2 linked regions of the Lacrimispora indolis DSM 755 genome follow. The protein of the gene in region 2 interacts with the protein of the main gene of each other region in a pairwise test. Links are inferred from orthologs where the notes say so. Each region holds a gene or a part of one and is shown on either strand. Other genes may lie near its edges.

Evidence for each region.
Region 1: the proteins of rho (region 2) and yhbY interact in binary tests that used the Escherichia coli proteins (3 or more experiments, as listed by UniProt). The link is inferred for Lacrimispora indolis DSM 755 from one-to-one orthologs.

What each region holds. Positions count from the first base shown.
Region 1 is NZ_AZUI01000001.1:5,082,354-5,085,605, forward strand. The notes cover bases 121-3,043. They hold yhbY (ribosome assembly RNA-binding protein YhbY), read right to left. Parts: upstream 1,769-3,043; coding sequence 1,472-1,768; downstream 121-1,471. Other genes in these bases: rsfS (ribosome silencing factor), read right to left, coding at 121-229; yqeK (bis(5'-nucleosyl)-tetraphosphatase (symmetrical) YqeK), read right to left, coding at 226-822; nadD (nicotinate-nucleotide adenylyltransferase), read right to left, coding at 819-1,436; obgE (GTPase ObgE), read right to left, coding at 1,784-3,043. Also shown: more of rsfS, read right to left, coding at 1-120; more of obgE, read right to left, coding at 3,044-3,067.
Region 2 is NZ_AZUI01000001.1:1,212,916-1,216,167, reverse strand. The notes cover bases 330-3,252. They hold rho (transcription termination factor Rho), read left to right. Parts: upstream 330-945; coding sequence 946-2,559; downstream 2,560-3,252. Other genes in these bases: K401_RS0105860 (DUF1385 domain-containing protein), read left to right, coding at 3,103-3,252; rpmE (50S ribosomal protein L31), read left to right, coding at 2,694-2,903; K401_RS0105880 (replication-associated recombination protein A), read left to right, coding at 330-781. Outside these bases: more of K401_RS0105880, read left to right, coding at 1-329. UniProt on the Escherichia coli protein: Facilitates transcription termination by a mechanism that involves Rho binding to the nascent RNA, activation of Rho's RNA-dependent ATPase activity, and release of the mRNA from the DNA template.

The sequences.
Region 1 (3,252 bases), 3.9 Mb from region 2 along the record:
TGGCAGACTGATAGCCTTCTACCTGTCTGCAGACGAATCCCTTCTTTCCAAGTTCTTCCTCTACATTATCAACCATTGCCTGAACCTGATTTGTATTAGTACCGCTGGCAATAATAAAATAATCTGCCATTACTGATACTTTGTGTATATCAATGATTCTGATATCTTCACCTTTCTTATCAGATAAAGCCGCATAAGCGGTTTTTACCATCTCAATTGACTGATTCATCCTTGCTCTCCCTTCTTTTCTTCATGAACCTGCTTATAATAAGCATATGCCTGTTTTGACATGGAGTCCACAAAACTGCCCTTTCCTGCCAGATAATCTAATGTATCCTTAAGGATCAGATAAACACACTCGTCTAAGTCTGCAAATGCCATCGACCGTACAAGCGTCAGATTGGCCGCCCTGTCACGCCTTGGTTCAATATAATCGGCCGTAAAAACGATTTTTTCCAGTGTTGACATCTCCGGCCTGCCGGTGGTATGCCAACGGATGGCGTTTATGATTTCTTCGTCATTTATACGATATTTATGCTCTGCCAGCCATGCTCCATATTTCGCATGAAGCACCACTGGGGCTTTGAGTTCATCGTCAGTTAATGGAAGACCCTGTTTCCTGCATTTTCTGATAATCTCATCATCTCCATAAGGCTTGGCACAGTCATGGAGCAAACCGGCAAGCTCCGCTTTATTTAAGTCGCAGCCATAACGCATTGCTAATGCAGTGCAGATAAATGATACACTGATTGTATGCTCAAACCTGGAAGATGTTAATCTTCCCTTTAAATCATTTCTTAACTCTAAGATTAGATCTTTCATTGTTCCAACTCCTGATATAAACCGTGGGCTTTGATATAAGCCACAACCTCACCCGGAACATAGTCTGATATTGACTGGTCCCTGGCTATCATGCGCCGCAGCTCCGCGGAAGAGATGTCCATTTCCCCGCAGTGAAGCGTGCGGATGTCCGCGTTATACTTGGAAGCCAGATAAGCGATCTGCCGTTCCATGGAACGGTCCGCCTCCTCATATTCCCGCCAGGCAGTCAGTATGACCGCCTGAGCCAGCACCAGGTCCGGCTCATACCAGTTCTCAATCTCATATAAAGAATCCGCTCCAATGATGAAATAAAAGGAATGCTCCGGATATGCTTCATGCAATAATCTTAATGTCTGTGCCGTATACGTATACCCGGTCCGTTTTATCTCAAAATCCGAACAAACAAAGCCTTTATAAGCTTTCACAGCAAGTTCCGTCATAGCAAGACGAATGGCCGGTTCTGTTACATTGCGGCTTTTTTTATGAGGAGGATGCCCGGAAGGCATATACCAGACTTCCTTTAAGCCATATTCCTTATATGCCTGTTCACCAAGCATCAAATGTCCATTGTGGATTGGATCAAACGTACCACCCATAATGCCGATTTTACCCATAATATTCGACTCCCTGACTCATAAACGAAACAGGATTATTTCGGAAGAACGATCTTCCTCTTATTTTCCTCTTTCGCCTGCTTATAAAGGACAATCTTCCTTCCGATCACCTGAACGACCTCGGAATGAGTCCTCTCTGCCAATACACCGGCAATGCTGCTTCCATCATCCAGGCAATTCTTCAGCACAGTAATCTTTATCAATTCTCTGGCCTCCAGCGCTTCTGCAACCGCATTGGTAATCTCCGGTGTCAGGCTGGATTTTCCAATCTGGAAGATAGGATCTATATTCATCGCCAATCCCTTTAAATAGGATCTCTGCTTACTTGTCATATTATTCTCCTCGTACTATTTGTAATAGTCAAATTCAAGACCATACATGCGGACTGTATCTCCTTCTTTAATCCCCGCCTGTTCCAGCTCTTCTAAAATTCCATTATCCTTTAAGAACTTCTGGAAGAAACTGAAGCCTTTTTCTGATTCCAGATTCGTATAGCCCAACATCTTTTCAATGCGGGGGCCTTCTACCACATATACCCCATCCTCTGTTACTTCCACAGTATACGGAAGCAATGCATCAGTCAGATTTTTTACATCAAATTCTTTTTCAAATATGATCGGACTTAAGTTCACAGTCTGAAGCAGTTCATATATGGCATATAACAGTTCCTTTACGCCCTTGCCGCTTACTGCAGATATTGGATAAACCTTAACACCCTGAGGTTCAAATTCCGTCTTAAGCCTTTCAACCGGATCCTCACCGTCATCATAGATCGCATCCGTCTTATTAGCTGCAATGATCTGAGGCCGCTTTAACAGTTCCGGATTATATGCGCCCAGCTCCTTATTGATTGCATGAATATCCGCAATTGGATATCTCCCTTCCGTAGATGCGGCATCAACCACATGAACCAGAACTCTTGTCCGCTCAATATGGCGGAGAAAATCATGTCCCAATCCAACGCCTTCGGAAGCGCCTTCAATAAGGCCTGGAATGTCAGCCATCACAAAGCCCTTTCCACCATCTATATCCACAACACCCAAATGAGGGTTTAAGGTGGTAAAATGGTAATTAGCTATCTTAGGCCTCGCATTGCTGACTCTGGAAAGAAGCGTGGACTTCCCTACATTAGGGAACCCAACAAGTCCCACATCAGCAATAACCTTTAATTCAAGCTGTACCCAAAGTTCCTGGGAAGCCTGTCCGGGCTGAGCATACTTGGGAGCCTGCATGGTAGGAGTTGCATAATGCATATTTCCCTGGCCGCCTTTACCGCCCTTTAAAATAACCTCCCGGCGGTTCTCTCCGGACATGTCGGCAATGACTTTTCCGGATTCAAAATCCTTGATCACTGTTCCCTCCGGAACCTTGATCACCATATCTCCGCCGTCTTTTCCATGACAACGGCGTTTTCCGCCTGACTCTCCGTCCTGTGCGGTATATTTGTGAATATGACGGAAATCACTTAATGTGTTAAGCCCTTCGTCTACTTCAAATATAACATCACCGCCGCGGCCGCCGTCACCACCGTCAGGACCGCCGCACGGAACATAAAGTTCTCTCCGGAAGCTGACATGACCGTCACCGCCTTTTCCTGATCTTATAAATATTTTTGCTCTATCGGCAAACATTCATTCACCTGTTCCCTTTCTTTTTTCCTGCCCATGCATTCTGGGCATAAAGGTATACCTGCAGGGCTTTTCTTCTTTCCTGCCCATGTGTTATAGGCATAAAGATATGCCTGCAGGACGTTTCTCTTTGTTTAAAATTAGGGTTCAACCCTTTCTTATAAAGGGTTAAGCCCCTTTCTTAAAGG
Region 2 (3,252 bases):
GGTTTATGACAAGGACAAAGGAATGGGGTCCTATAACGCTGTGATTGACGAAGATGCAAAAGAGTTTCTGGCGGATGTTTCCAACGGAGATGCAAGAGCTGCTTTAAATGCGGTGGAGCTTGGGATATTGACCACGGAACGGAACCTGTCGGATGGAAAAATCCATATCAATCTTCAGGTTGCCGAAGAGTGCATCCAAAAGCGGGTGGTGCGTTACGACAAGACAGGAGATAATCATTACGATACCATATCGGCTTTTATAAAGAGCATGCGGGGTTCGGACCCGGATGCAGCCGTTTATTATCTGGCAAGGATGCTTTATGCCGGAGAGGATATAAAATTCATTGCCAGAAGGATCATGATCTGCGCTGCGGAGGATGTGGGAAATGCGGATCCTCAGGCTCTTGTTGTAGCGGTTGCTGCAGTCCAGGCTGCGGAGAGGATCGGGCTTCCGGAAGCCCAGATCATCCTGTCCCAGGCAGTTACCTATGTAGCCTCGGCGCCTAAGAGCAATGCAGCCTGCATGGCAGTGTTTGAGGCACTGGATTCGGTGAGGAACCAGAAAACCATGCCGGTGCCGGTTCATTTACAGGATTCCCACTATAAGGGAGCATCAAAGCTGGGCCATGGACAGGGGTATCTCTATGCTCACGATTATCCCGGCAATTATGTAAAACAGCAGTATTTACCCGATGGAATGGAAGGAACAGAGTTTTACCACCCAACGGAAAATGGTTATGAGAGTAAAATAAAAGAGCGTTTAAGGGAACTAAAAAAATAACTTTTCTTTTTTTATATAAAGGTATATAATAGGCGTATCATACGACCTGATTTAGCATGATTTGGGCCGGAGCAACCCTTCCGGCCATCTGTTGCGATATTCTATCGTGAAGCATTCCCAAGATTATGAAACGACTGTTATAAGGAATCATGAAGGAGAATAATATGCGTGAAAAATTACAGACATTGCCGTTAGCGGAACTAAAGGAGCTTGCCAAAGCCCAGGGAATCAAGGGCTGCAGTTCCATGCGAAAAGCTGAAATTATAGATTTGCTTTGCCAAAAAGAAGAGGGGACATCTGCTTTTCCAGTTTCGCCGGGGAGTGTTTCAGCAGAAAAGGCGGAGGAAGTAAAAAAAGAGGTTCCTAAAGCTGCAGCCCATCCGGCGGCGCAGACCCAGTCTCAGCCAGAGACGGTAAGCCAGCAGGGACAGATGAATGGGGATCAGCAGATGATGTCCGCAGCAGGCAGCCAAAGAAAGACGGTTGTCCGTTCCTACCGCCAGGAAGGCCAGCAAAGGCCGGCAAGCTACCGTCCTGCTCCGGGAAATAACACAGAGTCTTATTCCAGAAATGAGGCTAGGACAGAATCTGCTCCGGAAGAACCAAAAGCAGATTTTCAGCCAAGTCCTGAACTGCAGGAGTTAGACAGCGGCATAGAAGCCCATGGTATTTTAGAAGTCATGCCTGATGGGTTTGGCTTTATCCGCTGTGAAAATTATCTTCCAGGGGAAAATGACGTCTACGTTGCCCCTTCCCAGATCCGCCGGTTTAATATGAAGACGGGAGATATCATCCACGGAAGCCGCAGGGTGAAGACGGCTACAGAAAAATTTGCCGCTCTGCTATATGTAAAGAACATCAACGGCTATCCCACCAGCGTGGCGGAACGCCGTCCAAACTTTGAAAATATGATCCCCATATTCCCGGATGAAAGACTTCACATGGAAACACATGGAGGGAAGAACACCACTGCCATGCGTGTCCTGGATCTCTTAGCTCCTATTGGAAAGGGACAGAGAGGAATGATCGTATCCCCGCCAAAAGCAGGAAAAACGACCCTGCTTAAAGACGTTGCAAAGGCCATTACCGTAAACCACCCGGAGATCCATCTCATGATCCTGCTGATCGATGAGCGCCCTGAGGAGGTTACGGATATCAAAGAATCGATTTACGGAAACAACGTGGAGGTGCTTTATTCCACCTTTGACGAGCTTCCGGATCGCCATAAGAGGGTATCGGAAATGGTGATCGAGCGTGCCAAGCGCCTTGTTGAGCATGGCCGGGATGTGGTGATCCTTTTAGACAGCATTACCCGTCTGGCAAGGGCCTATAACTTAACAGTGGCTCCAAGCGGCCGTACCTTATCCGGAGGTCTGGATCCTGCAGCCCTTCACATGCCGAAACGGTTCTTTGGCGCAGCCAGAAATATGAGGGAGGGAGGCAGCCTCACCGTTCTTGCCACCGCTCTTGTGGATACAGGCAGCCGTATGGATGATGTTATTTATGAGGAATTTAAGGGAACCGGCAATATGGAACTGGTTCTCGACAGAAAACTGTCTGAAAAGAGGATTTTCCCTGCCATTGACATCCTTAAATCCGGTACCAGAAGGGATGACCTGCTTCTTTCCAGAGAAGAGGCGGAGGCCGTTGATATCGTCCGGAAGGCTACCAACACCCTGAAACCGGAAGATGCGGTAGAGAAAATTCTGGATTTGTTCTCAAGGACAAGAAACAACAGGGAATTCGTGGAAACCTCCAAAAAAATGCGCTTTTTCTAGGGAATGCGGGTTTTTGCAGAAATAAATGCTTGCATTAAAAAAAAATTTATGTTATACTGTGTAAGCTGTTTATTAGACAAAGTCGGTTTGCGGACTGCGATTTAATAGAAATCAGAGTATGCGAGGTGAAAATCATGAAAGAGGGAATCCATCCAAATTACTATCAGGCAAAAGTAGTTTGCAACTGTGGTAATGAATTCGTAACTGGTTCTACAAAGGAAGATATCCACGTAGAAGTTTGTTCTAAATGCCATTCATTCTACACCGGTCAGCAGAAGGCTGCTTCCGCTCGTGGACGTATTGATAAATTCAATCGTAAATATGGCGTTAAGGCTGAGGCATAATTTCTTTGATGAATGCAGGCGAAGCACAGCATGAATTCAGGAAATCAGCCGTTCTATGCGTTCATTGGGCGTATGGAACTTCCTTATTATATCAGGGGCAAAGAAAAGGTTGAGTTTGGTGGAAACACTTTAGCTCAGCCTTTTTTCAGATTTGAACAAGTGAAAAGCTTCCATTTTAAACAGAGAGGTGGTTTGGCGTATGAAATATTCAGGTATCGGCGGGCAGGCCGTGATTGAAGGCGTTATGATGAAAAACGGGGATGAGTATGCCACAGCAGTCCGCAAGCCGGACGGAACCATTGAAGTGAAAAAGGATACTTATGTCAGCATGGGAGAACGGGTAAAGCTT